One region of the Mesorhizobium sp. BH1-1-4 genome, then DNA from elsewhere that is predicted to be linked to it. Evidence: predicted binding sites of a transcription regulator. Region 1 holds the regulator's gene; each other region holds the start of a gene.
The links. Region 1 encodes PhoB, which activates phosphate uptake and scavenging genes when phosphate is short. Its sites were predicted from a motif close to TGTCATNNANCTGTCAT; they were not measured.

Region 2: a site for PhoB is predicted at 1,288-1,304, ahead of phnF (phosphonate metabolism transcriptional regulator PhnF). Genes of this name have one in related genera too.
Region 3: a site for PhoB is predicted at 2,838-2,854, ahead of ppk2 (polyphosphate kinase 2). Genes of this name have one in related genera too.
Region 4: a site for PhoB is predicted at 3,805-3,821, ahead of phnC (phosphonate ABC transporter ATP-binding protein). Genes of this name have one in related genera too.

The regions. Positions count from the first base shown of each region.
Region 1 covers NZ_JAIUIN010000044.1:10,651-18,612, reverse strand. Annotated here, with positions in the region: gene LB569_RS31735 (ROK family protein) at 1-1,086, shown strand, start outside; gene phoB (phosphate regulon transcriptional regulator PhoB) at 1,184-1,873, opposite strand; gene phoU (phosphate signaling complex protein PhoU) at 1,889-2,596, opposite strand; gene pstB (phosphate ABC transporter ATP-binding protein PstB) at 2,622-3,425, opposite strand; gene pstA (phosphate ABC transporter permease PstA) at 3,422-4,273, opposite strand; gene pstC (phosphate ABC transporter permease subunit PstC) at 4,277-5,260, opposite strand; gene pstS (phosphate ABC transporter substrate-binding protein PstS) at 5,329-6,384, opposite strand; gene LB569_RS31700 (PAS domain-containing protein) at 6,915-7,962, opposite strand, start outside.
Region 2 covers NZ_JAIUIN010000018.1:101,651-109,612, reverse strand. Annotated here, with positions in the region: gene LB569_RS24405 (carbon-phosphorus lyase complex subunit PhnI) at 1-133, opposite strand, end outside; gene phnH (phosphonate C-P lyase system protein PhnH) at 136-747, opposite strand; gene phnG (phosphonate C-P lyase system protein PhnG) at 747-1,208, opposite strand; gene phnF (phosphonate metabolism transcriptional regulator PhnF) at 1,327-2,076, shown strand; gene LB569_RS24385 (zinc-binding alcohol dehydrogenase family protein) at 2,085-3,101, opposite strand; gene LB569_RS24380 (ABC transporter permease) at 3,166-4,131, opposite strand; gene LB569_RS24375 (sugar ABC transporter ATP-binding protein) at 4,128-5,681, opposite strand; gene LB569_RS24370 (ABC transporter substrate-binding protein) at 5,835-6,830, opposite strand; gene LB569_RS24365 (aldo/keto reductase) at 7,171-7,962, opposite strand, start outside.
Region 3 covers NZ_JAIUIN010000002.1:358,473-366,434, forward strand. Annotated here, with positions in the region: gene LB569_RS05245 (glycosyl transferase family 90) at 1-523, shown strand, start outside; gene LB569_RS05250 (glycosyl transferase family 90) at 641-1,612, shown strand; gene LB569_RS05255 (aldo/keto reductase) at 1,636-2,679, opposite strand; gene ppk2 (polyphosphate kinase 2) at 2,959-3,879, shown strand; gene LB569_RS05265 (dihydrofolate reductase family protein) at 4,103-4,747, opposite strand; gene hemB (porphobilinogen synthase) at 5,128-6,159, opposite strand; gene LB569_RS05275 (DUF2066 domain-containing protein) at 6,268-7,089, opposite strand; gene LB569_RS05280 (enoyl-CoA hydratase/isomerase family protein) at 7,250-7,962, shown strand, end outside.
Region 4 covers NZ_JAIUIN010000018.1:111,563-118,502, reverse strand. Annotated here, with positions in the region: gene phnE (phosphonate ABC transporter, permease protein PhnE) at 1-833, opposite strand, end outside; gene phnE (phosphonate ABC transporter, permease protein PhnE) at 837-1,793, opposite strand; gene phnD (phosphonate ABC transporter substrate-binding protein) at 1,849-2,757, opposite strand; gene phnC (phosphonate ABC transporter ATP-binding protein) at 2,869-3,726, opposite strand; gene LB569_RS24435 (DUF1868 domain-containing protein) at 3,856-4,566, opposite strand; gene LB569_RS24430 (DapH/DapD/GlmU-related protein) at 4,652-5,290, opposite strand; gene phnL (phosphonate C-P lyase system protein PhnL) at 5,287-5,994, opposite strand; gene phnK (phosphonate C-P lyase system protein PhnK) at 5,997-6,773, opposite strand; gene LB569_RS24415 (alpha-D-ribose 1-methylphosphonate 5-phosphate C-P-lyase PhnJ) at 6,770-6,940, opposite strand, start outside.

The sequences.
Region 1 (7,962 bases):
GAGGGTATCCTGACCGAAGGCAAGCCGAACGAGGCCGGCTCACTCAAACGCGGCCGGCCGCAGGTTGGCCTCGGCCTCAACCCCGAGGCCGCGGCTGTGATGACCGTGGTGCTGTCGCTGAATTTCCTGTCCGTCGCCGTCATCGATTATGCCGGCCAGGTGATATCAGAGGAACAGCGCCGGCTGGACACGCTGACCATATCGCGTGAAGCTCTGATCAGCGAATGCACGGCAATCGTGCGGCGCCGCCTCGAGGACCCCGATCTCGATGTCAGCAGTGTTGCCCGCATCGCGCTGGCGATCCAGGGCATCACCGACACCGAGGCGCGTGCCATGCTGTGGTCGCCGATCACGCCGCGGACGGACATTGCCTTCGCCGACATACTCGAAGCCGAATTCGGCATCCCAGCCACCATGGAGAACGACTGCAACATGATGGCGGTGGCGCTGCGCTGGCGCGACCCCCAACGCTACCGCGACGACTTCATCGCCATCCTGCTCTCGCACGGCATCGGCATGGGCCTGGTGCTGAAGGGCGAACTGTTCACCGGCACCCATTCGTCCGGAGGCGAGTTCGGCCACATTATCCATCGCCCGGGCGGCGCGCTCTGCCGCTGCGGCCGGCGTGGCTGCGTCGAGGCCTATGCCGGCAACTATGCCATCCTGCGCAACGCCAGACAGCTTGGCGAGGACACCGAACCGGTCGCCGACGTCAGCGACGCGCAGATGCGGACACTCGCCGCGGCCGCACGGGAAAGCGACGGACCGGAGCGCGAAGCCTACCGCAAGGCCGGTGAAGCGTTGGGATACGGTCTCGGCAGCCTGTTCGCCCTGATCGATCCCGCACCCGTCGCCATGGTCGGCGTCAGCGCCGCCGCCTTCGACCTGATCGAGCCGGCCTTGCGCGAGGCCATCGCCCAGACGGCCGGCGGCCAGCATTCGGGATCGATTTCCTTCGACACCGAGCCGAACGAGTTGCCGCTCATCCGCGAAGGCTGCGCCATGCGCGCCTTGACCTTCGTCGACCAGGAGATTTTCGCGCCGGGCGTGCAGGCGAAAACAGGTTCAGGGAAGAACGTGGCCTGAGCGGACCTGGCGCCGAAGTCGCGAATTGCATCAACGTTGGAGGTTGACCGAAGCCGTTTGAGCTACTCACCAACGGATGCGATCCGGGATCGGAGACCTAATCCTCGCGGATCGCGTAGCCCGCGCCGCGGATGGTGCGGATGACGTCGGGCATGCGGCCATTGTTGACCGCCTTGCGCAGCCGGCCGACATGCACGTCCACCGTGCGCTCGTCGATATAGATCGTCTCACCCCAGACATTGTCGAGCAGCTGGCTGCGCGAGAACACCCGGCCGGGATGGCGCATCATGAATTCCAGCAGCCGGAACTCGGTCGGTCCGAGCCGGATCTCGCTCTTCTTGCGATAAACCCGGTGCGATTCACGGTCGAGCACGATGTCGCCGACCTTGAGCACGCTGGACAGCACTTCCGGCTTGGCGCGGCGCAGCAGCGCCTTGATGCGGGCCATGAATTCCGGCGTCGAGAACGGCTTGACCAGATAATCGTCGGCACCCGTCGACAGGCCGCGCACGCGATCGCTTTCCTCGCCGCGCGCCGTCAGCATGATGATCGGCAACCGCTCGGTCTCGGGCCGCATTCGCAGGCGCCGACAGAGTTCGATCCCGGACACTGCCGGCACCATCCAGTCGAGCACCAGGAGATCGGGGACGTTTTCCTGCAGCCGGATTTCGGCTTCATCGCCGCGCGTCACCACTTCGACCTGGTAACCTTCCGATTCCAGATTGTAGCGGAGGAGCACGCCAAGCGGTTCCTCGTCCTCGACCACCATGATGCGCGGCGCGATCATCGGCCTGTCACCCTGTTATACCGCCGGCGCCGACATCGCGGTCTCGTCCTGCTTAGGGCGATTGGCGGGCAGCTGCGTGCCGGTCAGCACATAGTATGCATTTTCAGCGATGTTGGTCACGTGGTCGCCGATGCGCTCGAGATTCTTGGCGCAGAACAACAGATGCGTGCAGGCGGTGATGTTGCGCGGATCTTCCATCATGTACGTCAGCAGTTCGCGGAACACCGAGGTGTATTTGACGTCGATGCGCTCGTCGTCATTCCTGAGTTTGGCCAGTGCCGACGCATCGCCGGCCGCATATTCCTCGACCACGCCATGCACCTGGATCAGCACCAGTTGCGCCATGGCGTCGATGGAATGCGAAAGGTCGCGCGGCGTGGCGCTGAGACCGACAGTGCCGACGCGCTTGGCGATGTTCTTGGCAAGGTCGCCGATGCGTTCAAGGTCGCCGGCCATGCGGATCGAACCGACGACATGACGCAGATCGTCGGCCATCGGCTGCCGCTTGGCGATCAGCGTTATGGCGCGGTCGTCGAGTTCGCGCTGGCGCGCATCCATGATGGCATCGTCGGAGACGACGCGCTGGGCAAGAGCGTTGTCGGAGTTCAGCAGCGCCTTGGTGGCGCCGCCGACCATCGAGCCGGCGAGGTCGCCCATGTCGCTGATCAGCCTGCTGATCTGTCCGAGATCTTCGTCGAAGGCTGCAACCGTGTGTTCGGCCATGATCCTGGTCCTCGTATGCGTGCGATCAGCCGAAGCGGCCGGTGATGTAGTCCTGGGTGCGCTTCTCGCGGGGCGACGTGAAGATCTTCTCGGTTTTGTCGAACTCGATCAGCTCGCCCAGATACATGAACGCCGTCTGCTTCGACACGCGCGCCGCCTGCTGCATGTTGTGGGTGACGATGACGATCGTGTAGTCGGCTTGCAATTCGTCGATCAGCTCCTCGATCTTGGCGGTCGACAGCGGATCGAGCGCCGAGGCCGGCTCGTCGAGCAGAATGACTTCCGGCTTCACTGCCACGGTGCGGGCGATGCAAAGCCGCTGCTGCTGGCCACCGGAAAGGCTGAGGCCGCTGGCGTTGAGCTTGTCCTTGACCTCGGTCCACAATGCCGCACGCTTCAGCGCCTGCTCGACACGGCCATCCATCTCGGCCTTGCTGATCTTCTCATAGAGCCTGACGCCGAAAGCGATGTTCTCATAGATCGACATGGGGAACGGCGTCGGCTTCTGGAACACCATGCCGATCTTGGTGCGCAGCAGGTTGAGGTCCTGCGAGCGGTCAAGAACGTTCTGGCCATCGAGCAGCACCTGGCCCTCTGCGGTCTGCTTGGGATAGAGCTCGTAGATGCGGTTGAAGACGCGCAGCAGCGTCGACTTTCCGCAACCCGAAGGGCCGATGAAGGCGGTGACGCTGCGCTCGGGCAGCGACAAGGTGATATCCTTCAGGGCCTTCGACTGGCCGTAGTAGAAATTGAGGTTCTTGACCTCGATCTTGGATTTGGCGGCTGCCTCTGTGGCGATCGTCATGTCTGGAGACAACATCTGGCTCATTTGTCCTCTCTGCGTCCGGTCAGGCTGCGCGCAAAGATGCTGAGCGCGAGAACCGTCAATGTGATGATGAGTGCACCGGTCCAGGCCAGTTGCTGCCATTCCTCATAGGGGCTGAGAGCGAACTGGAAGATGGTGACAGGCAGGCTGGCCATCGGCGCGTTGAGATTGCTCGACCAGAACTGGTTGTTGAGCGCGGTGAACAAGAGCGGCGCTGTCTCGCCGGAGATGCGGGCGATGGCCAGCAATATGCCGGTGACGATACCCGACATCGCGGCGCGATAGGCAACCGAGCGGATGACCACCCAGCGCGGCGCCCCGATCGCGGTGCCGGCTTCGCGCAAGGCGTTGGGCACCAGGTTGAGCATGTCCTCCGTGGTGCGCACCACAACCGGGATGACCAGGATGGCAAGCGCTACGGCGCCGGCGATCGCCGAGAAATGCCCCATCGGCCGCACCATCAGTTCGTAGACGAATAGGCCGATGATGATCGACGGCGCAGACAGAAGGATGTCATTGATGAAGCGCACCACGGTGGTTAGCTTCGAAAAGCGGCCATATTCGGCCATGTAGGTGCCGGCCAGCACACCGATCGGCGTGCCGACGATGATGCCGATGATGGTCATCACCACACTGCCGTAGATGGCGTTGAGCAGGCCGCCGGCGTCGCCGGGCGGCGGCGTCATTTCCGTGAAGACCGCAAGATTGACGCCCGAGAGGCCCTTGTAGAGCAGAGCGCCAAGGATGAGCGCCAGCCAGGCAAGGCCGATGCCGGCGGCGATGACGCACAGCGTCATCATCACGCCATTTCTGCGTTTGCGGCTCTGGTGAAGCGATGCGGCTGTCGACATCGGTCAGGCTCCGGTGCGGGCGTCTATGCGCATCAGCATGTAGCGAGCGATGGCAAGGAGGATGAAGGTGATGACGAACAGGATCAGGCCGAGCGCGACCAGCGAGGAGGTGTAGAGATCGCCGACGGCTTCGGTGAATTCGTTGGCGATGGTCGCCGAGATCGTCGTTGCCGGCGCGAACAGGGAGGTGCTGATCCGGTGCGCGTTGCCGATGACGAAGGTCACCGCCATCGTTTCACCGAGTGCGCGGCCAAGAGCGAGCATGACGCCGCCCATGATGCCGATGCGCGTGTAAGGAATGACGACGCGCCGCGTGACCTCCCAGGTCGTGCAGCCGATCCCGTAAGCCGATTCCTTCAGCACCGACGGCACCGTATCGAAGACGTCCTTGGTGATCGAGGTGATGAAAGGCAGGATCATGATGGCCAGGATCATCGCCGAGGTCAGCAGCCCGATACCGTAGGGGGGGCCGGCGAACAGGCTGCTGAGGCCCGGGACACCATGGAACACGGCGATGATGAAAGGCTGCACCGTCGTCTGCAGGAACGGTGCCAGCACGAACAGGCCCCAGATACCATAGATGATGGAAGGGATGCCGGCCAGCAATTCCACCGCCATGCCGATGGGGCGCCGCAGCGGGCGCGGGCAAAGCTCAGTGAGGAAAATGGCGATGCCGATGCCGAGCGGCACGGCGATCAGGATGGCGATCGCGGAGGTGATGATGGTGCCGTAGATCGGCGCCAGTGCGCCGAATTTCTCCGTCACCGGGTTCCAGCTTTCGGTGGTCAGGAAGGAGAAGCCGAAGGTCGACAGCGCTTGCCAGGAACCGGCAAACAGCGAGATCGCAACACCGCCGAGCAGGACCAGCACCAATATCGCGGCGGCGCGGGTCATTCCATGGAAGATCGAATCGGTCAACGCGAACCGTCGAACGGTTGCGTCGCGCGATCCTTTAACGGCTGGCAAGGCTTCCTGGACAGCGCTCATATCAAGCTCGGCTCTTTCAGGTTGATGAGAAAGGAGCGCCGCTGTGATGCGGCGCTCCTTCGAGAATATTACTCGCCGGCGTAGACGGGCTTGCCATCGGCCTGGATGTCGGCCTTCCACGAAGCCTTGATCAAGTCGACGACGCTGTCGGGGATAGACACGTAGTCGAGCGCCTTGGCGGTTTCCTTGCCGTCCTTGTAGGCCCAGGCAAAGAACTTCAGCGCTTCGCCGGTGGCAGCGGCATCATCCGGAGCCTTGTGAATCAGGACCCAGGTCGAAGCGGCGATCGGCCAGGTGGCGTCGCCGGGTTCGTTGGTGATGATGACGTTGAAGTTCTTGGCAGTCTTGAAGTCGGCGTTCGAAGCTGCGGCGCCGAAGGATTCGAGCGACGGCTCGACGACCTTGCCGGCGGCATTCAGCATCTTGGAGTAGGAGAGATTGTTCTGCTTGGCATAGGCGTACTCGACATAGCCGATACCGCCGTCCGTCTGCTTGACGGTGTTGGCAACGCCTTCCGAACCCTTGGCGCCGACGCCCGTGGGCCATTCGACGGCGGTGTCCGAACCAACCTTTTCCTTCCAGTCCGGCGAGAGCTTCACCAGATAGTCGGTGAAGTTGAAGGTGGTGCCCGAGCCGTCCGAACGATGCACGACGGCGATCGCGGTCGACGGCAGCTTGAGGTCGGGGTTCAGCGCCTTGATCGCGGCATCATCCCAGGTGGTGATGGCGCCGAGATAGATCTGGGCAATCGTCTTGCCGTCGAGGACGAGTTCGCCCGGCTTGACGCCGGAAAGGTTGACGATCGGCACGATGCCGCCCATCACCATCGGGAACTGCACGAGGCCGTTCTTTTCCAGATCGGCGTCGGACATCGGCTTGTCGGTGGCGCCGAAGGTCACGGTCTTGGCGATGACCTGCTTGATGCCGCCGCCGGAGCCGATCGACTGATAGTTGAGGCCGATGCCGGTGTCCTTCTTGTAGGTGTCGGCCCATTTGGCGAACACCGGATAGATGAAGGTCGAGCCGGCGCCGGAAAGGTCAGCTGCCATTGCCGCGGAAAGGGTGAGGGTGGACGCCGCAGCCATTGCAATCGCAACGGCCGCCGAGCGGATGAAATGTCTCATGTGGCCTGCTCCTGTTCGGAAGATGGTCTCTCGGCGCCATTTCCTCCGGCGCCCGCTGAGGCCAATAGCCTTCGATTATAACAGTCGCATGACAGTTTCGTGTCAGCCCGGTAACGCGTCGCCGGCACCGGGAAAGGCGATGATGCCAGACGTTCGCCGAGCGAGCCGAGTTTACCGCCGGAATCAGGGGCTTGAGCCCGTCCGAGGTTAGGCAGCGCCCGCGATTCGACGGGACTTGCCAAAGTGAAGAAAATCCGGACGGGAGCGCGTTGCTCCAAGCCAGAGCGTATCATGGCCGGGCCATCGCCAAAAACAGGTCCGTTGGGGTAGAGTGACGCTGTTTCTTGCTGGCGGTCGCTGCTCCCGCCCGTAACCGAGAAGAGCGGATTCGATTTCGCCATTGTCCCGGCTGGTCACTGTCTTTGATATGGCGCGATCGCACCATAGTCATTGCACGCGGCGGTAGCGGCACATCCCCGCTGATTCCCTGGATTTGCCTCGTGAACCCGGCAATCCGAGCGACGCGGGTGCTATCCCGCGTTGCGATGGGCCTCGCGGCCGGCGCCGACCCAGCGCTCGACCTTCTCGAGCAGGGCCCTTGGGCTGATCGGCTTGGGCAGATAGTCGTCCATGCCTGCCTCCAGGCAGCGTTCGCGATCGCCCTTGAGCGCATGCGCGGTGACCCCGACGATCGGCACATGCGTGCCCGTCTCCTGCTCCAGCCGGCGGATCGCGGCCGTCGCTTCGAGACCGCTCATCTCCGGCATCGAGACATCCATCAGGATCATGCACGGATTGAGCTTGCCGAAGGCGTCCAGCGCCTTGCGGCCATTGCCGACGATCTCGAAACCATAGCCGGTCTCACCGAGAATCTGGGTGAAGACCATCTGGTTCACCTCATTGTCCTCGGCCACCAGTATATCCAGCCTGTGCCCGTCGCCGCCAATGGCGGGCAGCCTGGGCCGAACCGGCGGCGGCTGCAATTGCGCGCGCTGCTCGGACAACGCCAGAGGCGGCGGCCGGGAAGCCTCGATCGTCTCGCCCGCCGGCTGCCGAACGGCCTGGCCGCCCGTGGTGTGGCGATGGCGCTGAATGGTCGCGACCAGCGTCTCCAGGAGCACCGAAGAACGGGCCGGCTTGATCAGCTGGGCGTCGATGCCGAGATCGCGGTAGCTGGTGTTGGCAAGCGACTGGTCGACCGAGGTCAGCATGATGATCGGCGTGTCGGCGAGGCCCTCGGTGTTGCGCACGATGCGCGCCATTTCGGCGCCGCTCATCCCGGGCATCTGGTAATCGAGCACGACACAGTCGACCGGCACGCCATAGGCTGCCGCGGCGATCAGCACCTTGAGGCCTTCGGCGCCGCTTTCGGCCGCGCAGGAATCGAACGTCCACGAGGTCATCTGCTCGGTCAGGATGGCCCGGTTAACGGCATTGTCGTCGACGATCAGCACGCGTGCGCCGGTCACGTCCACCGGCGTGATGCGTTGCCCGTTCTGCTGCCCGGCCCCCGGCAGCGTCACCGTGAACCAGAAGGTCGACCCCTTGCCTTCGGCGCTCTCGACGCCGATGTCGCCG
Region 2 (7,962 bases), on a different contig from region 1:
CGCCGAGCGCCAGCTGTTCGACGATCTGGTCGAGGCGAAGCGCCGGCACCGAGCGGTCGCCGCGCCGGCGGTCGGCAAGCAGGCTGTGAGCGTTGGCAATGGCGGCTTCGCCACCTTTTACCGCGACATACATGGTCAAGCCTCCATCGTCTTGATGCGCGTCGTGCGCGGCAGGCAGGCGATGCCGTCCGGTGTGGCGAGGACGATGTCGACGCCGCGTGGAAAGCGCTGGTTGTTTTGCTTCCACTGCTCGACGAAATGGCGCGGCATCCGCGCCGGCGCGATCGTGGCGCTGGTTTCGATGCCGGGGCCCTCAAGCAACAGCGGGGCCCCCGAAGTGAGGTCGCCGACCTGCAGGATCAGCGTCGTCGATCGATCGGGATAATCCTGCGTGCCTTGTGAGAAGCCGTCGAGCGCCATCATCTCGGCCGGTGTGGCGATAAATGCGAAATGCGCGTCGGCCGGTGTGTTGGCCAGTGGCGCACCGGTGTGAAAACCAAGCCAAGAGCCGATCGCCGCGGAGACGTGCAGGGCCGGGTCGAGCCAGAGCGGCGTGTCGTTGTCGCACAGCGCCAGGGCAATGGCGCCTGATGTAGCCGACAGCGGCGCCGGTGGGTGGGCCAGGGCCGGCAAAGGCTGCACGCTGCCCGGCCGCGCCATCGCATCCATGACCGCGCGGAAAACGGTCTGGGCATTGAACACCGGATCGGCGAAGCCGCCCTCGATCGATTGCGCTGCGATCTCCATCAGTCTTCTCCGCGAACCATGGTGAAGAAATCCACCTTCGTCGCCGCCGTCTCGGCGCGGCGTTTTTCGTGGGCAACGGTCAGGACCGAGCGTAAGGGCGCGATGAGCCTGGTCTCGACCTCGGCGCGGCGGGCAGGGTCCTGCCAGAGAGCGTCGGCGATGGCCGCGAGCTTCGCCTTCTGCTTGTCGCGGCCAAGCGCGTAGCAATGGCCGACCTGTCCTGACGGCAGCCGGACCGTGGCGCGGGTGACGGTCGCTTCGCCGACATTGAAGGGCGCGCCGCCGCCGCCGATGCGGCCGCGCAGCGTGACCAGGCCGGTCTCGGGGCCGCGCAGCATCTCGGCTTGCGATGGCAGACCTGCCTCGTTCCAGAGCCGCACGATGTCGTCGCCGCTGGATTGCGCCAAGGTGGCCATGGCAGCCTTGCGCTCGGCCTGGTCGCGGGCTTCCTGTCCTCGCATCGACTGATTTCCTCGTTGCCAAATTTGTCTATTGATATAGACAACTATACAAATTATACATATTACCTAGCGCGAGTCCATGACGGGTGCGTGACAGGATTGGCCGCAGGGCAAAAACATGACGGGACATGATGTGGCCGACAGCATCGAGCGGCGCAGCGGCGTCTCGCTGTGGCGCCAGATCGCCGACAGGATCCTGCAAGCGATCGCCACTGGCGATTTCGCCGAGAACGCCGCGCTGCCGCCCGAGGTCGCACTGGCGGAACGTTATGGCGTCAACCGTCACACGGTGCGCAGCGCCATATCCGCCCTCGTGCAGGAGGGCGTGCTGCGGGCTGAGCAGGGGCGTGGCACTTTCGTCTTGTCGCGCAAGCGGCTGTCCTATCCGATCGGCGCGCGCACGCGCTTTTCGACAGGCCTGCAGGGTCAGACCTCGGAGCGCCACATCGTGTTGCTTGCCTCATCGATCGAGCCCGCCAGCCCGCGCGTCGCCGAGGGGCTCCGTCTGGCCCGTGGCAGCGAGGTGATCCGGCTGGAGACACGCGGCGAGGCCGACGGCCGGCCGGTGTCGCGCGCTGCCGCCTGGTTCGAGGCCAGGCGCTTTGCCGGCATCGACAAGGCGATGGCGCAAACCGGGTCGATCACCGCTTCGCTCGCCCGTTTCGGTGTCGACGATTATCTCAGGCAATCGACCGTGCTGTCGGCCCGCCATGCGGACGCCGCCGATCTCGCCGATCTCGACCTGCAGCCGGGCGCCATCGTGCTGGTCACCGTGGCGGTCAACGTCACGCCCGACGGCCAGCCGATCCAGTTCTCGGAGTCGCGTTTTCCCGCGGAGCGAGTGGAGCTGAAGTTGTCGGCACTGTAACGCCCTGACTATCCGATCTCGATCACGGCCTTGATCAGGCCCGACTTTTCGTGCGCCCAGCGTGCGAGATCCCTTGGCGTTCCTTCGAGCGTGGTGCGATGGGTGACGAGCTTGGCCAGCGGCACGGCGCCGTCGCGGATCGAGGCGGCGACGTGGTCGAAATCGGCGCGCAAGGCGTTGCGGCTGCCAACCAGCGTCATCTCGCGCTTGTGGAACTCGGGGTCGGAAAAGACGATGTCGTCCTTGACGACGCTGACCAGCACCAGCGTGCCGCCATGCGCGACATGAGCGAAGGCCGATTGCACCGAGGGGGTGTTGCCGGTGGCGTCGAAGACCACGTCGAAGCCTTCGCCTGATGTCACATCACGCACCAGATCGGACACGGGTGTCTGTGAGCCGTCAAGGATCGAGAAGCCGAATTCGCTTGCCGCGAAGCCCAGCCTTTCGCTGCTCATGTCGAGCAAGCTGACCTCGAGCCCAGCAATGCGGGCGAAGATGGCGGTGCCAAGCCCAATCGGACCGGCGCCGATGACCAGCGTGCGGGCGCCGGGCTCGGAACGCGCGCGGTGCACGGCATGCGCGCCGATGGCCAGGAATTCGACGGCGGCGGCGTCGGCCAGCGACAGGCCATTGGTGGGATAGAGGTTTTGTGCCGGCACCAGGATCTGTTCGCACATGGCGCCGTCGCGGTGGACGCCGAGCACTTCGATGCGCACACAGCAATTGGGTTTTCCGTGCCGGCAGGCGATGCATTCGCCGCAGGAAAGATAGGGGTTGATGATCACCGGCTCGCCAATGTCGAGGCCGACGCCTTCGCCTGTCCCGATCACGGTGCCCGATACTTCATGGCCCATGATGCGGGGGTAGGCGAGGAACGGGTGCTTGCCCTCGAAGATATGGTAGTCGGTGCCGCAGATGCCGACATGGCTGACCGCCACCAGAGCCCAGCCGGGAGGCGGAGCGCCGGGAGCAGGGTGGTCTTCGACGACTAGGTCGCCGGGCGAGCGGCAGACGACGGCTTTCATGCTTTGATCCAGTCTGTTCGCGAAATCGCCGGCCCGCGTCAGGCCGGCGATCGATTGGAATGCGTTATTTGCCGCGGCGGCGCAGTCCGTCGAAGTAGACGATGATGATGATCAGCGCTCCAGTGATGATGCGCTGCCAGAACGAGTTGACGTTGAGCAGGTTGGCACCATTGTTGATGGTGGCAAGGATGAAGGCGCCGAGCAGCGGCCCATGCACCGAGCCGACCGCACCGAAGAGCGAGGTGCCACCAATGACGGAGGAGGCGATCGCCTGCAGTTCCCAGCCCTCGGCCTGGGTCGGGTTGCCGATGCCGATGCGGGCGGCCAAGAGCACGCCGACGAAAGCCGCGCACAGGCCGGACAGCGTGTAGGCCATGTAGATGGTGCGCTGAACATTGACGCCCGACAGGCGCGAGGCCTCGGCATTGGAGCCGACCGAGAACAGGTACCGGCCCCAGCGGCTGTGATGCAGGAAGACATAGGCGGGCACGCCGACCAGGATCACCATCCAGAACAGATTGGGGATGCCGATAAAGGAATTGCGCGAGAAGGCGGTGAAGCTGTCGCTGTTGATGTTGATCGAGTTGCCGTTGGTCATCAGAAGGCCGATGCCGCGCAACGAGGTCAGCGTCGCCAGTGTGATGATGAAGGGCGGCAGGCCCATCTTGACGATGCCGAAGCCGTGGAAAAGGCCGATGGCGACTCCGACCAGCAAGGTGATCAGGATGGCGAGCGCGATCGGTACGCCGGCATTGATCAGCAGGGCGACGACGACAGTGGCGAAACCGACCACCGCACCGACGGAAAGATCGATGCCGCCGGTGATGATGACGAAGGTCTGGCCGACCGCCATGATGGCGATCATCGAGCCCTGACGCAGAAGATTGGCGATGTTGTTGCCCGAAGCGAAGCTTGGCGTCGCCAGCGACAGGACGATCCAGAGCAGCACCAGCAGCGCCAGCAGCGTCAGCCCGAACAGGACGTTGTAGTTGCGCTTCGGTTTTTCGGCGGGGATCGCCTCGATGCTCATGTCTGTCCTCCCAGTTTTTCTTGTTTCTCGGCGAGCGCCTGCGTGAGAATGTCCTCGTGACTGGCGGTGTGGAACCCGTGCGTGGCGACCAGCTTGCCGCGCCGGAACACATGCAGCGTGTCGGCCAGTTCGTAGACCTCCGGCAAGTAGGACGAGATCAGGATGATGCCGGCACCCTTGGACAACAATTCGCCGAACAGGCGATAGATCTCGGCCTTGGTGCCGACATCGACGCCGACCGTCGGTTCGTCGAAGATGAACAGCTTGGCGCCGTGGGCCAGCCATTTGCCGATGACGATCTTCTGCTGGTTTCCGCCCGAAAGGCTCGACGCCAGCGCGCCGCGCGTCGGCGTCTTGATTCTCAGGCCAGCGATCTGGCGGTCGGCCTCGGCCTTCTCTTTCGCGTTCGAGATCAACAGATTGCTGGAGATGCGCTTGTAGATCGGCAAATTGAGGTTGAGGCCAACCGGCAAATTGAGGCAAAGACCCTGGTCGCGGCGGCTTTCCGGCGCCAGCGCCATGCCGAGCTTGATCGCGTCATGCTCGGAGTTGATCTGGACTTGCTTGCCTTCCCACAGGATCTGGCCGGCCGACTTTTTGTGACGTCCATAGAGCGAGGTGACGAACTCGCTGCGCCCGGCGCCGATCAACCCATAGAGGCCGACGATCTCGCCGGCACGCACCGTCATCGAGATGTTCTCGAAGCCCTTGCCGGACAGGTTCCTTGTTTCGACGATCGGAGCGCCCGGCGTGAAATGCTCCTTGTGGTAGACCTGCTCGATCGAGCGGTTGATCATCATCTTGACCAGTTCGGCGTCGTTGGTCTCGGCGATGCTTCTGGTGCCGACCAGCGTGCCGTCGCGCAGCACGGAAACGCGGTCGGCGAGTTCGAACACCTCTTCCATGCGGTGGCTGATGTAGATGATCGTCACACCTTCGCCCTTCAGACGGCGGATGAGCGTGAAGAGCTGGTCGGCCTCCTTGCGGGTGAGATAGGCCGTGGGTTCGTCGAAGATCAGGAACTTGGTGCCGCGCACCGTGGCGCGGGCGGCGGCGATCAATTGCTGCTGGCCTATGGTGAGGTCACCCAGCACGACATGCGCCGGCAGGTCGAAGCCGAGATCGTCGATGATCTTCTGCGCTTCCCTGACCATGGCGCGTTGCTGCAGGATGCCGAAACGCGAATTCTCCTCGCCTAGGAACATGTTGGCGGCGACGGACAAATGACGGCACAGCACGACTTCCTGATGCACGGCATTGATGCCGAGCGCCATCGCTTCATGCGGCGTCGCCAGGGCTGCCGGCTGCCCTTCCCAGAAGACCTCGCCCGAGGTGCGCGGCATGACGCCGGTCAGGAGCTTGATGAGGGTCGATTTGCCGGCGCCGTTTTCGCCGACGATGGCGTGGATTTCGCCTGATCTGAAGGCAAGATTGACCGGCTTCAGCGCATGGGTGCCGGGATAGCGTTTTTCCAGCCCGCGCAGTTCGAGGATGGTCCTGCCGGGTTCCAGAACGGGGGCCGGATGCAGTTCCTGCGCCGTCGGCGTCATGACAATCCTCCCAGACTGGTCTTTCGAGTGGCGGCGGCGATGCGGCTCTCCACTCGTTGAAATCAGATTAGTTCGAGCCCGCCGATTCCCAAGCCGCTGCGGGATGTTTCCGGGGCGAGGAGGCCCCGGAAACGATTTCGATCTTGCCTGCCCTTACTTCAGCTTCGGGTTGAGCAGGGCGTCGATCTTGGGGTCCTTCATATTGTCCTTGGTCACCAGGTTGGCGCCGGTGTCGACATTGGCCTCGACCTTCTCGCCCTTGGAGGCGGCGAGCGCGGTCTTGATGCCGTCATAGCCCATCCGGTAGGGGTCCTGGACGACGAGGGCGGAAATGACGCCGTCGTTGAGGAACTTGATCAGCTTCTCGTCGCTGTCGAAGCCGACCAGCGCCAGCTTGCCGCCAAGGTTGTTCTCGGCGACGGCCTGACCGACGCCCTGCGCCATGATCAGGTTGGAGGCGAAGATGCCCTTGAGGTTCGGATTGGCGGTGATCAGATCGGTGGCGATGTTGAGGCCGGTGGTGGCTTGGCCGTCGGCATATTTGTCGGCGACCAGCTTCAGGCCCGGATACTTTGCCTTGAGCTGTTCGGTGAAGCCCTGCTTGCGCTGTTCGAGCGAGCCGGCGCCGGGCGCGTTGGTGATCAGGGCGACGTCGCCCTCGATCTTGCCGCCGTTGGCGGCGCCGATGGCGGCTGCGAGGCCATCAGCGGCGACGCGGCCGCCCTGCACGTTGTCGGTGGTCAGGAACGAGGTGAAGGCCTTGGAGTCGGCGCCGGAGTCGATACCGATGACCTTGACCTTGGCGGCCGCTTCATCGATCGGCTTGCCAAGCGCCTTGAACTCGGTAGGCGCGATCACGATCGCGGCCGGGTTGCTGGCGACAGCGTTCTCGAGGATCGAGACCTGGCCGTTGACGTCGGTTTCAGCCTGGGCGCCGAGTTCCGGCACATTGACGCCGAGATCCTTGCCGGCCTTGCGGGCGCCGGCCAAAACGATCTGCCAGTAGAAGGACGTGGTGTCCTTGACGATGATCGGGATGGTCACGTCAGCCGCCGAAACCGGTGCGCTGTGCATGACGGCGGTGAGCATCGAGGCTGCCGCAAGGGCCATGACGGCGCGGCGGTTGAGAATGCTGGTCACGAATTTCATAGGATCCTCCCTAAGTCGCCCGGTGAACGTTTACGGAAGCTCCGTTCGGATAGGCGTGGCCCAAACAGAACTTTATCAATAAAAAACAGTTGCTCTGTTTTGATAGTGCATCGGTCCGGCTGATGCAAGCGGTGTTTCCAGTCAGTCATCCCAAACGGTCTGGCAATGACTCACCCGCTGGCGTGGTTCCTCCCTTGCCGTGGTCAGGTGCTTCCGTCCGTTCTATAGAGGTATGGAATATTAATTCCATACCTCAGTCAATATGGAATGTTCATTCTTTTCATAGGATCGCGGCATTGTGAAGCCGACCGCGATTGTGCATATCGCGAGGGTATGGTCCTCAAGGCAGTTCCTGCGTCACAGTGTAGGGACGATACTTGGCATATTCCGTCTCCGGCACGTCGATATCGAGCAGTTCGAGGTTGCGCGTCAGGTTCGCCAGTTTTGCGGTGCCGGTCAGCACGGTGGCGACGGCTGGTTCGTGCAAGGGAAACTGGAAGGCGGCCGCCGGCAGCGGGTAGCCGCCTTCGCCTGCGATCTTCTCCATGGCGTCGACCCGGTCGAGCATATCGCGGTTGGCGGGCTGGTAGTCGAAATGCGCGCCTTGCACCGGCCCGGTCGCCAATATGCCGGAGTTGAAAACGCCGCCGATGACCAGCGACGTCTGTTGCGCCCGGCACAGCGGCAGCAATTCGACTTCCGCGCTACGGTCGAGCAAGGAGTACCGGCTGGCGAGCAGGATGCAGTCGAGCGGCGCCCGGCGCATGACGTCGAGGCAGATCTGGACTTCGTTGACGCCGAGCCCATAGGCGGCAATCGTACCGTCCCGCTTCAACTCCTCGAGCGCCTTGAGCCCGCCGTCCATCAGCTGGCGAAAATGCAGTTTGGTCTTCTCGGCGCCATGCGTGTAGACGCCGATGTCGTGCACATACAGGATGTCTATCCTGTTTAGCCCGAGGCGCGCGTAGCTGAAGTCGACCGACCGCATGATGCCGTCATAGGAATAATCGTAGTCCAGCGCGAAGGGCAGCGGATCGACATAGGAGTGGTCGGGCACCTTGTCTTCAGGCACCGGGTGTAACAGGCGTCCAACCTTGGTCGACAGCACGTAGGAATCGCGCGGCTTGTAGCG
Region 3 (7,962 bases), on a different contig from region 1:
GACCGTGGTCTGGCGCGGCGATCTCAACAATCCGATCAGGACAAGATTCCTCGAGGCCGTGCGCGACCTGCCGTTCTGTGACGCAGGCTCGCACAAGCCGAACGCCCCGGCGGAATACGCCAAGCCTTTTCTCAGCATCCGCCAGCACCAGCGCTACCGTTACATCGTCTCGCTCGAGGGCAATGACGTGGCGACCAATCTCAAATGGATCATGAATTCGAAGTCGCTTTGCATGATGCCGCCGCCGACTTACGAGACCTGGTTCGCGGAACGGCAGCTCGAAGCCAATGTCCACTATGTGCCGCTCGAAGCGAATTTCTCGGACATCGCGGACCATGTGGCCTATTTCGAGCGGAATCCAGGGAGTGCGGAGCGCATCATCGCGGCCGCGAACGCCTATTGCCGGACGTTCGACGACGAGCGGACCGAACAGGCGATCTCCCTGCTGGTGCTGTATAAATACTTCGTGCTCTCGGGCCAGATCAAACCTGATCCCGAGGTGTGGCGCTATATAACGGGCTAGGTGCGGGGCGCGCCGTTCGGACACTGCCGGAATGCGTGGCCCAATGGCGCGCAACCATGCCGCGGGAACCATCCCGCTGTTGTCTGTTCAGCGGCGCTTGTTTTGGGCAGGAGAACGATGGCCACCATACAACGAACGACGGCAAGGGTTTTCTACTATGCGCGCAACGTCATGCGCGACATGGCACCCCAGGCGATCTTCCGACGGCGGTTGGCGGGTCGCCTCGAACAGGCCAGGCTCTCGGATGAGGCCGTGCGCCGTCGCCTGAATGACTACAACAAGCTGCGGGACGCTTTTACGCCGGGGCCTGATGCGGTGCGCATCGACAAGATACCGTTTGAACCGACCATGTACTATTACGACCTGAAGGAATTTGCCCGCTACTTCGATCCGTCATTGCTCGTCGACCTGAAGTTCGGCGACGTCAAAGGCGTGCCCAAGCTGCCGACGCTCGTCAAGGATCGGCCGATCCACGCCGACAACGGCAACGCCGTCATCATGAAATTCAACAAGTTCCGCCACTTCCACATGCCGGTCGACGCTGTCGCCTTCGCCGACAAACGCCCGGCGGTGGTCTGGCGCGGCGACCTCAACAATCCCATCAGGACACGGTTCCTGGATGCCACGCGCGACTTGCCGTTCTGCGACGTCGGCTCGCACAAGCGCAGTGCACCGGCCAAGTACAGCAAGCCCTTCCTCAGCATCAGCCAGCATCTGCGCTATCGCTACATCGTCTCGTTGGAGGGCAATGACGTGGCGACCAACCTCAAATGGATCATGAACTCCAACTCGCTCTGTCTGATGCCGCCGCCGACCTACGAGACATGGTTTGGCGAGAGCCAGCTCGAGGCCGGCGTCCACTATGTGGCGCTCGACCCCGATTTTGCCGATCTCGGCGAAAAAGTGCGATATTTCGAAGCGCACCCGGCCGCGGCCGAGCGCATCATCGCGGCGGCCAATGCTTATTGCCGCAAATTCTTCAACGAACGGGACGAGCAGGCGATCTCCCTACTCGTCCTCTACAAATATTTCGTGCTCGGCGGCCAGATCGAACCCGATCTCGAGGTCTGGCGGTTCATCGAGAACTAGCTCTCGCTTCGGCCTGACGCTGGTCAGATATCGCTGCGGTCGAGAACAAGGTCGGCGAGGCCGAAGCGGTCCTTTGCCGTCAGTTGCTGGTGCCAGTAGGGGTAGAGCAGGGGTGGCCGGCTGACGGCGTCGAGACGCTGGCGTTCCTCGGTTCCGAGCTCCAGGGCGGCCGCCGCGAGATTGTCCTTGAGCTGGACGTCGTTGCGAGCGCCGATCACCAGCGAGGAGACGGCGGGCCGGCCGAGCAGCCAGGCAAGCGCCACTTGCGCCGCCGATACGCCTCGGTCCTTGCCGATCTCGACCAGCACATCGACGATCCGCCACAGCCGGTCCTCGTCGCGGATCGGCGGCTCGGACCAGCCGGCAAGCTGGCGGGCGGTTGGACTGTCGCTGCGGTATTTGCCGGAAAGCAGGCCGCCGGCGAGTGGACTCCAGACCAGCACGCCCAGCCCCTGGTCAACCGAGATCGGCAGCAGTTCGTACTCGGCCTCGCGCGCTTCCAGCGTATAATGGATCTGCTGGGTGACGAAGCGTTGCTGGTGGCGGCTGTCGCTGATGGAAAGCGCCTTCATCACCTGCCAGCCGGAATAGTTGGAGCAGCCGATATAGCGCACCTTGCCCTGGCTGACCAAAGTGTCGAGCGCGGCAGCGGTTTCCTCGAGCGGGGTGAGGCCGTCCCACTGGTGGACGAAATAGATGTCGATGACATCGGTCTTCAGCCGCTTCAGGCTTCTCTCGCACTCGCGGATGATATGGTAACGCGACAGGCCCTCGTCGTTCGGACCCTTGCCGATGCGCATCCGCGCCTTGGACGCGATCAGCACATCGTTCTTGCGCTTGCCGCCGAGCGCCTCGCCGATGATCTCCTCGGACAGGCCGTTCGAATAGACGTTCGCGGTGTCGATGAGGTTGATGCCGGCGTCGATGCACATGTCGATCATCCGCTTCGCTTCGGCCAGATCGCTGTTGCCGACCGCGGCGAACGGTCCGGTGCCGCCGAAGGTCATGGTACCAAGCGTCAGTGTCGAAACCTTCAGGCCGGAACGGCCAAGGGTGCGGTATTCCATGTCAGTCCTCGCGATTGTGTTGAGTTGGGGCGCCGCGAAAGGGCGGCCCGCAATGTGACCGTGCATTTGTAGGACAATTCAGTCGGCTTGTCGCCAGGCATCGACGGTGGATCGATCATACATCGCGGAATCAGCAACGGCGGCAATAGCGCGTGGGCTGCAATAAAACCGTCACCGCCGGTCTATATTGAAGTCGGCTCAGGTGTTCCATTCCAGCCGCCGGCGGGCAATTTGGGGACGCCACAGGGAAACGACAGGCTTGCAAGCGGAGCAGTTGATATGACCGAGCTAAGACAGAATTCCCCTGCCAAGGACTGGCTTGAAGCCGAACTCGCCGACACGCTCGACGAAGATTATGAACTCGAAATGTCGGAACCGGCGCTGTCGCTGGAGATCGCCAAGATCTACAAGAACTCGCATCCGCCTTCGATCGATCGCATGCAATATTTTCGTGATCTGATCTCCTTGCAGTCCGAATTGATCAAGCTGCAATCCTGGGTCGCCTATCACAAGAAGAAACTGGTGGTGATTTTCGAGGGCCGCGATTCCGCCGGCAAGGGCGGTGTCATCAAGCGCATCACCCAGCGGCTCAATCCGCGTATCTGCCGCGTCGTCGCGTTGCCGGCACCGACCGAACGTGAGAAGTCGCAATGGTATTTCCAGCGCTACGTTCCGCATCTGCCGGCGGGCGGCGAGATCGTGCTGTTCGATCGCTCCTGGTATAACCGCTCCGGCGTCGAGCGGGTGATGGGCTTTGCCAGCCCCGATCAGGTCGAGGAGTTCTTCCACGACGTGCCGGAGTTCGAGCGCATGCTGGTGCGCTCCGGCGTCACCGTGGTCAAATACTGGTTCTCGATCACCGACGAGGAACAGCAGATGCGCTTCCTGATGCGCATCCACGACCCGATGAAGCAATGGAAACTGTCGCCCATGGACCTGCAGTCGCGCGTGCGTTGGGAACAGTACACCAAGGCCAAGGAAGAGACCTTCGCCCGCACCAACATCCCGGAGGCGCCCTGGTACATCGTCGAAGGCAACGACAAGAAACGGGCGCGGCTGAACTGCATCGATCATCTGCTCAAGCAGATGCCGTATGAAGAGGTGCCGCATGAGGAGATCACGCTGCCCGAGCGCGTCTTCAACCCGGAATATGAGCGCCAGGTCCTGCCCCGCGAACTCTACGTGCCGGAGAAATATTGAGAGGTTCCCTTCTCCCGTCACTATACGGAGAGAAGGTGCCGGCAGGCGGATGAGGGGCAGCGCTGACCTTCTACATTTGAACTCGGCCTGCGTGAAAACGTATTCTGGGCCATTTTTGTTATCGGTGGGGTGGTCGGGAAAGGCAATCTTCGACCGGCAGCGCCGCCCCTCATTGTCCTGCCGGACATTTCTCCCCGTATAGTGACGGGAGAAAGGGCTGTAATTAAGCCCGCTTGATAACCACGTGCGTGGCCAGCGCCGTTGCCACTTGCTCGGTGCACGCGTAGCCAAGCTTCAACATGTCGAGCCCGGCAAAAAGGTTCTCACCTTTGCCAAGCAGCACCGGGGAGATCGCCAGATGCATCTCGTCGATCAGCCTCTCCCGCAGGTACTGGCGGATGGTGTCGACACCGCCGCCCACCCGCACGTCCTTGTCGCCGGCCGCCGACCTTGCCTGCTCGAGCGCCGAATGGATGCCGTCGGTGACGAAATGAAAGGTGGTGCCGCCTTCCATGGTGATCGGCTCCCGCTTGTAGTGCGTCAGCACGAAAACCGGCACATGGTAGGGCGGGTTGTCGCCCCACCAGCCCTTCCACTTGTCGTCAGGCCATTCGCCCCGGATCGGCCCGAACATGTTGCGGCCCAGTATCCAGGCGCCGACATTCTCGAAGCTGCGCGCCGCGAAGTCTTCGTCGACGCCTGTGCCACCGCCATCCTCGCCGAACATCTTGCGGAAGGTGCGGGTGCCGAAAGCCCATTTGTGCAGGGCTTTTCCACCGACGCCGAGCGGATTCTCCAGGTCCTGATCGGGACCGGCGCCATAGCCGTCGAGAGACAGGCTGAAAGCGTTGACGCGAAGTTTGGACATGAGACCTCCTCCTAGAACCAGTTGTATTTTGCAAGTGGTTTCTTCTAGGCAAACTGATTTTGAATTGCAAGCGGTTTTTTGCCGAAAGGGTGTCCGAACCTCGCCGTCCGGTCAGGGCATCGCATGTCCGTTCCTCAGGTCACGGCGAAGTCCGCGTCCTGCATCAGCGGAGGCTTCGCCCGACGGTGAAACGGATCGGGTAATTATCCCACTGGAGGCATTGGCCAACCCTTTTGGGCGGGCGTTGGCTGCTGGCCGCCTTTGACTGCGCTTCAATCCTGCCGCAACAGCCGGTTTTTGTCAGCGGGAATTCGAAGGAGCCGGCGGCCGCTCGAAAGAGTGGTGACATCTCCTGAAAGGCAGTGCCCGGGAAGTCGGGGCTAGCCTTTCAGCATCACAGCCACTTCGGGCGCGAAATAGGTCAGGATGCCGTCGCAGCCGGCGCGCTTGAAGGCGAGCAACGATTCCAGCATCGCCTTCTCGCCATCGATCCAGCCATTGGCGCCGGCCGCCTTGATCATCGAATATTCGCCCGACACCTGGTAGGCGAAGGTCGGCATCTGGAATTCGTCCTTAAGCCGGCGGATGATGTCGAGATAGGGCAGGCCGGGCTTGACCATGAGCATGTCGGCGCCCTCGGCGATGTCCTGTTCGGCCTCGCGCACCGCCTCGTCCGAATTGGCGTGGTCGATATAATAGGTCTTCTTGTCACCCTTGAGCAGACCGGCCGTGCCGACCGCCTCGCGGTAGGGGCCGTAGAAGGCCGAAGCGAATTTGGTGGCGTAGGACATGATCGCCACGTCCTGAAAACCGTTGGCGTCGAGCGCGTCGCGGATGGCACCGATACGGCCGTCCATCATGTCCGAAGGCGCGATGATGTCGGCACCGGCCGCCGCCTGGATGACGGCAGCCGCGGCGACCTGCTCCACGGTTTCGTCATTGACGATGATGCCGTCACGCAGGATGCCGTCATGGCCATGGCTGGTGAACGGATCGAGCGCGGCATCGGTGATGATGCCGATCTCGGGCACCGCGTCCTTGATGGCGCGGGTGGCGCGGTTGATGATGTTTTGCGGGTCGAGGATGTGCGAGCCGGTCTGGTCGCGCAAGCCGAGTTCCACATTGGGAAAGGTGGCAAGGGCCGGAATGCCGAGCTTGGCCGCGCGTTCGGCCTCCTTGACGGCCAGGTCGACCGACAGGCGAAAGACGCCGGGCATTGCGGCGATCGGCTCGCGCACATCCTTGCCCTCGACGACGAAGATCGGCCAGATCAGGTCGTCGACCGAAAGCCTGTTCTCCTGCACCAGCCGGCGCGACCAGTCGGCCTTGCGCATGCGCCTGAGCCGCCGGCTGCCGGTAACGTCGTCGACGCTGCGCGCGCCGGCTGGCTTTGTCGGGGTGAATTTGTTCATGGCCAAAACTCCGGATCGGTGGCTTTTACCACGCGGACGCGTCGCGGACCAATGCGACACGATTGTGCCAGCGTTCGAAGCTGCCCGATCCCAACCGCAAAATCTCGGTCAGGGTTGGCCATTACCCGAAAGAATCCGTGCCGCGCCTGCGATGGCCACACGGAATGCCTCGTCGAAGCTGACACCGCGGACCTGCCAGCGATAGGTGGTTCCACGGTCGGCCAAACGCCAATCGGCGATCCAGCCAAGCTCTTTGTCGCTCCATATGATGCTGCCGGCAATCGCTCGGTCTCCGCCAGCCTGGCTGGCCAGCTGATCGAGTTTTGCCATGTCGGCGGCGCGCAGCGCTTCTTCGTTCAAGCCGGCAAGCTGCGCGATCCCGGGAAACACGAGACGCATCAGCGTTGGACCGGCGGCATTGTCGAAGGATTCGCGCATCGTTTCGCCACGGTTCTCCTCGGCGCTCAATACGAAATGCCGGGTTCCTTGTTCGGCGGTGAGAAAGACGGTGAGCGTCGGCCGCTCGCCAAGCCACGGCTTGCTGCCGAGCGACGCCAGCACCTTGTCGATCACATCAGGCTTGTAGAAACAGGTGAGATCATGCGGCCGGTCATGCGTGCCTTGCTCGTCATGGATCGGAATGCCCTCCAGCCGATCGTGATAGCGGAACGAGTCGACGAAGCTGCCGGCCTTGTCGCGAAGCGCGTCCATATCGCGTCTGGCAAGCAGCCGCTGATCGCCCGAAACACGAACGAGAACCTTGTCGAGGCAAATCCTGAAGCCGAGCTGGCGGTTTTCTTCACCCTGGCCGGTGACGATGGTCTGCGACTGGTAAAGGTCGCCAAGGTCGGTCGCCCCTGCGGGGACACTGGTTGCCCACAACGCAGACAGGCAACACAGAACAAGGACAACGCGCAAAAACTGCGGCATGGGCTCACTATCCGGCTCTTGCCTGTCGTAATGGCCGCCAACGTAGCATCGGCTGCCGCTTGCCGCCAAGACCGCGGCCGACAGGCTGCTGCCATTGACGCACCCTTGCGCCGCCTTTAGCACTTCAGTCCCGCAGGCGCGGGGGAGGGATTCTCTGGCGATGGATTTTGGCGGCGGCGATGAGATCCGCTTCGAGCGGCTGGGCCGGGCCGGCGTCGTCACGCTGACGCGGCCGAAGGCGCTCAATGCCATCACGCACAACATGGTCAAGGCGCTCGGCAAGGCGCTCGATGCCTGGGAGCAGGATGCGAGCATCAACGTCGTCGTCGTCAAGGCCGAGGGCAGGGCGTTTTCCGCTGGCGGCGATATCCTGCAGGTCTACGAGGCCGGCCGTGCCGGCAAGCCGCCGGTCGATTTCTTCGCCGATGAATACAGGCTCAACGCCCGCATCGCCCGCTTCAGGAAACCCTATGTCGCGCTCATCGACGGCATCGTCATGGGCGGCGGCGTCGGCATCTCCTTCCATGGCTCGCACCGCATAATGACCGAGAATGCGCAGTTCGCCATGCCGGAAGTCGGCATCGGCTTCTTTCCCGATGTCGGCGCCAGCCACCTGCTTCCGGATCTCGGCGGCAGCTTCGGCATGTATCTCGGGCTGACGGGAGCGCGTATCCGTTATGGCGATGCGCTGTGGTCCGGCCTTGCCACGCACACGATCAAGGCCGCCGACCAGGCAGGACTGCTCGACGAATTGGCAAGCAGCAATGACCCGAACGCCGAGTTGCGCGATTTCTTCGTCCCGGCCAAACGCGAGACGGAACGGCAGGACCTCGATTCGATCGCCCGCCACTTTTCGCAAGGCACGCTTGCCGC
Region 4 (6,940 bases), on a different contig from region 1:
ATGTTGCGCGCGGCGAAGAAGGCAAGCGGGAAGGCGACGATGCCCCCGAGCAACGTGCCGAGGAACGCCATGACGATGGTCTGCAAGAGCTTCGTCCAGACATCGCCATGCTGCCATTGGGCGTTGTTCCAGATGTTGTCGCCGGCCAGCGCCAGGTTCGAGGTGCCCGGCTTCAACTCAGGCCCGGATATGATCAGCGAGATCACCTCGCTCGCGGACTTGCCGAAGAAGGGCGAGCGCGTGTCGAAGACGAAATTCGCCCAACCGAGGAAGCGCTTGCGCACCTTGACGCGGTCGACGGTCACGCGCACCTCGCCGACAAAGCCCATCTTGGCGACGATTTCGTCGTCATGCACGGTGACCCAGTCCGGCACCGGGCCTGATACCACCGGCTTGCCGCCAGTCAGGGACACGGGAATTGTCTGGCCGTTGACGACGATGGTCGCCTGGGTCTTGTCGAAGGTGACGGACTTAGCCGGCCCATCGATCAGGATGGTGTAGGTGCCATTCGCGTTCTTGATCACCCAGTCGGGATCAGGGTTCTCGCCCAGTGCCGAGAAGCGCGGGTATTTCGGCGTGATCTCAGGCTGGTCGAGGCGGAATTCCGGCTGCAGGTCGTAGCTGATCCATTGCGTCAGGAAGAGCGGCAAACGTTCCCAGTGCGAGTCCCGCAGCACCTGCGGCAGGCTGAAGAACCACAGGACATAGATGAGGTAGAGCAGAATGCCGGCAAACAGGAGCAGCGGCGTGAAGCGTTTGTACAGCGGTCGCCGGAATATCTGCGGGTAGCGCTCCTCGATCGGCAGCATCTGTTCGGCGGTCATGGTCGCCATGATCTACGCCCCCATCATAAAGGCTTGCTCACCGACCAGCTTGCGGCGCAGCCAGGCGGAGAACTGGTCGATGATGAAGATGGTCGTGAACAGGAGCAGCACCAGCGCCAGCGTCTTGGCGCCGAAGCCGCGTGAGATGGAGAGCTTCAGCTCCTCGCCGATGCCGCCGCCGCCGACGGCGCCGATGATGGTCGAGACACGGACGTTGATCTCGACGCGCAGCAGCGTATACGACATGAAATTGGGCAGCACCTGCGGCAGGCCGGCAAAACGAACCCGCTCGAACCAGTTGGCACCGACCGCGCGCAGGCCTTCCTCGGCCCGCATGTCGATGTTCTCGTTGATCTCATAGAACAGCTTGCCCAGCGCGCCGATCGAATGCAGGCCGATGGCGATGATGGCGGCGATCGGACCGGTCGAGACGATGGCCGCGAACAGGCCGGCGATGACGATTTCCGGAAAGGCGCGCAGCAATTCCATGAAGCGCTTGACGATCTGCCTCAGTGCCGGATGGGGCGTCAGATTGCGCGCCGCGATGAAGGAAAAGGGCACCGCGAAAATGAAGCCGATGAAGGTCGAGACCAACGCCATGTTCACGGTGGTGATCATCAGCTCGAAATATTCGGGGATGTAGAAGCCGCCCCAGACATAGACGCGGCCGAGCGGGAAGTTGAATTCCTGGGTGCCGGTGTCATGCGGCGAGGCCATGTCGAACAGGGCGCGCCAGACGTCGTTCCAGTCCTTGGGAATGAGCCAGCTCAGGAAATCCAGAATATGCGGCAGCCGGTCGAAGAAGTGCCCGGCATTGGCTTCGTCGGCGAACCACATGCTGGCGAACATGGCGGCAAGCATCAGGCCGACGCCAAGCACTGTATAGAACCGGCGCAGCGACGTCTGGCGTCGCCAGGCATCAGCCATCTGGTGGGTGGCGCCGGAAGGGGCTGTCACGGAAAGGGTCATGATCGGAGATGCAAAAAGGGCGGCACCCGAGGTGCCCCCCGTTTCGATTTCGCCGTTAGCCGCCGATGGCTGCCTTACGGGCTTCGACGATGACGTTGTAGAAGTCCGGCTTCACCGGAACATAGCCGGTAAAATCGCCGCCTTCGACGCCTTCGAAGCAAGCCTTGTCCTTCTTGGGCAGGTCGGTGAAGAAGGCGGTGAGCTTGGCGGTCATGTCGTCGCCGAGCGCGGTGCGCACGACCAGCGGGCCGTTCGGGATCAGGCCCGAGCGCCAGACTTCGACGAAGTCGTTCGGGTCGACGGCGCCCTTGGCGACGACCTTGTGGAAGGTGCCGGATGTGAAGCCGTTCTTGAAGTCGCCGATGCCTGAGGAATCGTCGACGGCGACGTCGACCTTGCCGTCACGCACGGCCAGGATGTTGTTCTCATGGCCGCCGTTGAACTGGGTCGAAGCGAAGAAGGTTTCGTTCGAAGCGCCCGTCTCCTTCGGAATCTGGGTCAGCGGGATCAGGTAGCCGGAGGTCGAATCCGGATCGGCGTAGCCGAGCTTCTTGCCCTTGGCCGACTTGATGTCGGTGATGCCCGAGGTCTTCAGCGCCAGGCCGATCGAATAGTAGCCGGTGGCGCCATCGGTCTGCTTGGTGGTGAGGATCGGGGTGACGGCTTTCGGGTCCTTCAGGACAACGCTGGCATAGCCGGAAGCGCCGAGTTCGGCGAAGTCGAGCGTGCCGCCGAGCAGGCCCTGGATGACGCCGTCATAGTCGGCGGCGGGGAACAGCGAAACCTTCTCGAAGCCGAATTCGGTCTTCAGGTGGTCGGCCAGGCACTGGTAGTTGCGCAGCCGGTCGGTTTCGTTTTCACCGCCGAGAATGCCGACGCGAAATTCCTTCATGTCGGCGGCGTGGGCCATGCTGGTGGCCATGGCGAGCACCGAAACGGCGCCGAAAACCATCTTCCTGAACATTGATGTCTCTCCTGTAAGTTCCGGCCCCGCGCCGGCAGCGTTCTTGATCTTGACAAGTGCCCTTGACGCGGGCGGACGATCCAGGCTGCTCGCCATTGGCCCGTAATGGGCTCAGTATCCCGGGTATGCGGGTTCGAGCGGTCCGGCGGATGCGGCGATCTTCTGCTTGAAGGCAACGCTGGTGGAGGTGATGACCTCGGATATCTCGCCACCATTGCTGTCGGCGCCATAGACGAGACGCACGGCTTCGCGGTCGAGTTCCTCCGGCGGCCCGTCGAAGACGACCTTGCCGGCGGCCATGCCGATGATGCGGTTGCAATAGGTGCGGGCGGTATCGAGCGTGTGCAGATTGGTGACGACGGTGATGCCTTCGCGCAGATTGATGTCCTGCAGCGAATCCATCACCACCTTGGCGTTGAGCGGGTCGAGCGAGGCGATCGGCTCGTCGGCGAGGATCACCTTGGGCTGCTGCATCATGGCGCGCGCGATGGCGACGCGTTGCTGCTGTCCACCCGACAACGTGCCGGCGGGCTGAAGAGCGGTACGGGCGATGTCGAGCCGCTCGAGCGCGGCGACCGCCTCAGCGCACTCGGCGCGCGAAAACATGCCCAGAAGGTTGGACAGGGTGGAACGGTGGTTCAGCTTGCCAAGCAGCACATTGGTCAGGACGTCGAGGCGCGGCACCAGGTTGAACTGCTGGAAGATCATGGCGCAATCGCGCTGCCAGCGCCGCAGCGGCGAGCCGCGCAATTGCGAAACCTCGGCGCCGTCAAAAAAAATCGACCCCTGGCTGGGGTCGACAAGACGGTTGATCATGCGAAGAAGAGTTGATTTGCCGGCACCCGAACGACCAATGACGCCGACCATCTGCCCCTGCGGGATCGAGATGCTGACGTCGCTGACGGCGGTGTTCTTGCCAAATCGTCGGCTGACACCGCGGATTTCGAGCGTGGCAGAGCTTGCTGACATGGGCTGGTTCCAGTCCGGTCCATATTGATCGTCAGGCACTCGCCTAACGCAGCCACATGAACCTGCCATGTCGCCAGCATGTCAGTTTTGTTACGCTCCACAGATACGACGGCCGCGTCCTGCTGGCGATCAGCCGAGCATCAGCAATTCCTCGAAATGCTTCATGTCGCGGAATGCGCAGAAGGCAGGCGGCTTGATCTCGATCACCGGGGCCTCCCGGCCGAAAAGCGCCAGACTCTCGTCGAAAAGCGCGCGCCAGGCAGCAGCCCTGTCGTCGGCGAGACGCTGGATCTGGTAGGCGAAGGTGATGTGGAAGACGTAAGCGTCATGGTCGGGGTGCCGGTAGCCGAACGGCACCGCGAGCGCGTCGCGCCATTCACGCATGATGCGCACGTCCTCGTCGGTCGCGCCGGCAACGGTGAGGCCGGTCGGCACGATCTCGACCACCTTGATGTTGAACGGCCCGGCGCCCTGGAAGCCTTTCAGGCGTTCGAGGTAGAGGCGGGTCATGGCGTCGATGCTGGTGTCGAGCGGCACGTCGGACGGCCAATAGGGGAGCCGGCGGCGATATTCGATGATGCCTTGGAACAGCGTCATGTGCAGGCTGGAGACCGGCGTGAAGGCAAGACGGTCGGCGTCCGGCATGGCCATCATCCGATCGCGGACAGCGAGCACCACGGCTTCCGAGGGCGAGCCGCTGACCAGATGACTGACGACCGTGTTGCCAGGTTCCAGGAGAAAATTGCCCGACGCGTCGTAGCGCGTGCCGAGATGCACTGGCCGCGTCGGATTGGAGCCGGCAAAGAATCCAGTGAGCGAGGGTCTGACGGTGTCGAGCATGGCGATCTCCTTGGGGAGATGGCGTCCTGTACGAGTCCTGTGTCAGGGATATGAACAGGCCGGCGATATGACGATGATGTTAGGGCTATGCCTCTTTGCCCGACGCGCTTCCCTCGTATTTCTCCAAAAACGCCTCGGCGGTCAATTCCCGGAAATCCTCGAGGCTAGCGCGCAGCCTGGCATGATCCCAGTCCCACCAGGCAAGCGCCTGGTAGCGCTCGGCGGTGCGGCGGTCGAAACGCTCGCGGATCGGTTTGGCCGGCACGCCGGCGACGATCGTGTAGGGCGCGACGTCCTTCGACACCACCGCCCCGGCGCCAACCGCCGCGCCATCGCCGACGGTGACGCCGGGGAGGACGGTCGAGCCGTGGCCGAGCCACGTGTCGTGGCCGATGGTGACGCGTTTGGCGCGACGCTCGGCGAAGAATTCGCGTTCATGCTCGGCGTCGTCCCAATAGTCCGACGCGCGATAGGTGAAGTGGTGCAGCGTCGGCCGCCAGGTCGGATGATTGGTGGCGTTGAGGCGCACGCTTGCCGCGATGTTGGCGAACTTGCCGATCGTCGCGCACCAGACGGCGCAGTCTTGCATCATGTAGGAATAGTCGCCGAGTTCGCTTTCCGAGACCCGGCTGCGGTCGGCGATCTCGGTCCAGCGGCCGAGCGTCGAGTTGTGTACCTCCGCCGTGGGGTGGACAAGCGGCGTCTCCGACAATTTCCTGGTCATGCGGCGAGTTTTCCCAGGGCGAAGGCGGTGACGTCGATGATGCGGTCGGCCACCGCCTCGCGCACATCATGGTCGTGGAAGATGCCGAGCAGGGCGACGCCCGCCGTCTTCTTGGCGGCGATGAGTTCGATCACCACGTCGCGGTTGGTGGCGTCGAGCGATGCGGTCGGCTCGTCGAGCAGCAGGATCGGATGCTCGGTGATGAAGCCGCGCGCGATGTTGACGCGCTGCTGTTCGCCGCCTGAGAAGGTTGCCGGCGGCAGCATCCAGAGCTTTTCCGGCAGGTTTAGCTGGGCCAGCAAGGTCCGTGCCTTGCCTCTTGCCGTCTCGCGCTCCTCGCCGCGCTCGACCAGCGGTTCGGCGACCACGTCGAGCGCCGAGACGCGCGGCACGGTGCGCAGGAACTGGCTGACATAGCCGATCGTTTGCCGACGTATGGCAAGCACGGTGCGAGGATTGGCGTGGGCGAGGTCGATCAGCCCGTCCTCGTGCGTGACGATGATCTGGCCTTCGTCGACGGCGTAGTTGCCGTAGAGCATTTTCAGGATCGAGCTCTTGCCGGCACCGGAGGGGCCGCCGAGCACGGTGCATTCACCCGCCTTGATGGAGAAGGAGACGCCGGAGACGACAGGCAGTTTGATGCCGTCGCGCAGATGCATGGTGAAGCTTTTCGCGACGTCGGAAACAACGAGAGGGGTCGGCATCGTTACACCTGCAGAATGGAAGAGACGAGCAGTTGCGTGTAGGGCGCGCGCGGATCGTCGAGAACGCGGTCCGTGAGGCCGCTTTCGACGACGCGGCCATCCTTCATCACCATCATGCGTTGCGACAAAAGCCGGGCCACCGCGAGGTCGTGGGTGACGACGATCGCGGCAAGGCCAAGATCGGTGACGAGCCCGCGCAAGAGGTCGAGCAGGCGCGCCTGCACCGAGACGTCGAGACCGCCGGTCGGTTCATCCATGAACACCAGCCGTGGACCGGTGACGAGATTACGGGCGATCTGCAGGCGCTGGCGCATGCCGCCGGAAAAGGCGCGGGGTTCGTCGTCGATGCGGTCTTGCTCGATCTCGACGCGCGACAGCCAGTCGACGGCCGTGGCGCGGATCTTGCCGTAGTGGCGGTCGCCGACGGCCATCAGACGCTCGCCGACATTGGCGCCGGCCGACACCGTCATGCGCAGGCCGTCGGCCGGGTTCTGATGGACAAAACCCCAGTCGGTGCGCATCAGGAAGCGGCGCTCGGCCTCGCTCATGCGGTAGAGCTCGCGGAACTGGCCATCACGCATGCGGTAGCTGGCGGTGCCGGAGGAGGGCAGCAGCCGCGTCGACAGGCAGTTGAGCAGCGTGGTCTTGCCGGAACCGGATTCACCGACGACTGCCAAAACCTCGCCCGGCCATAGGTCGAAGGAGACGTTGTCGCAGCCGACGCGCGAGCCATAGAACTTGGAGAGCGCCGAGACGCGCAGCAGCGGTTCGTCGGTCATTGTGCCGGCTCCATCATCTCGGGGGCAAGATGGCCGCGATGGCCCTCTTCACGCCGCTTCTCGCAGTGGTCGGTGTCGGAGCAGACGAACATGTGGCCGCCATGGTCGTCGAGGATGACCTCGTCGAGATAGACATTCTCGGCCGCGCACAGCGCACAGGGCTGGTC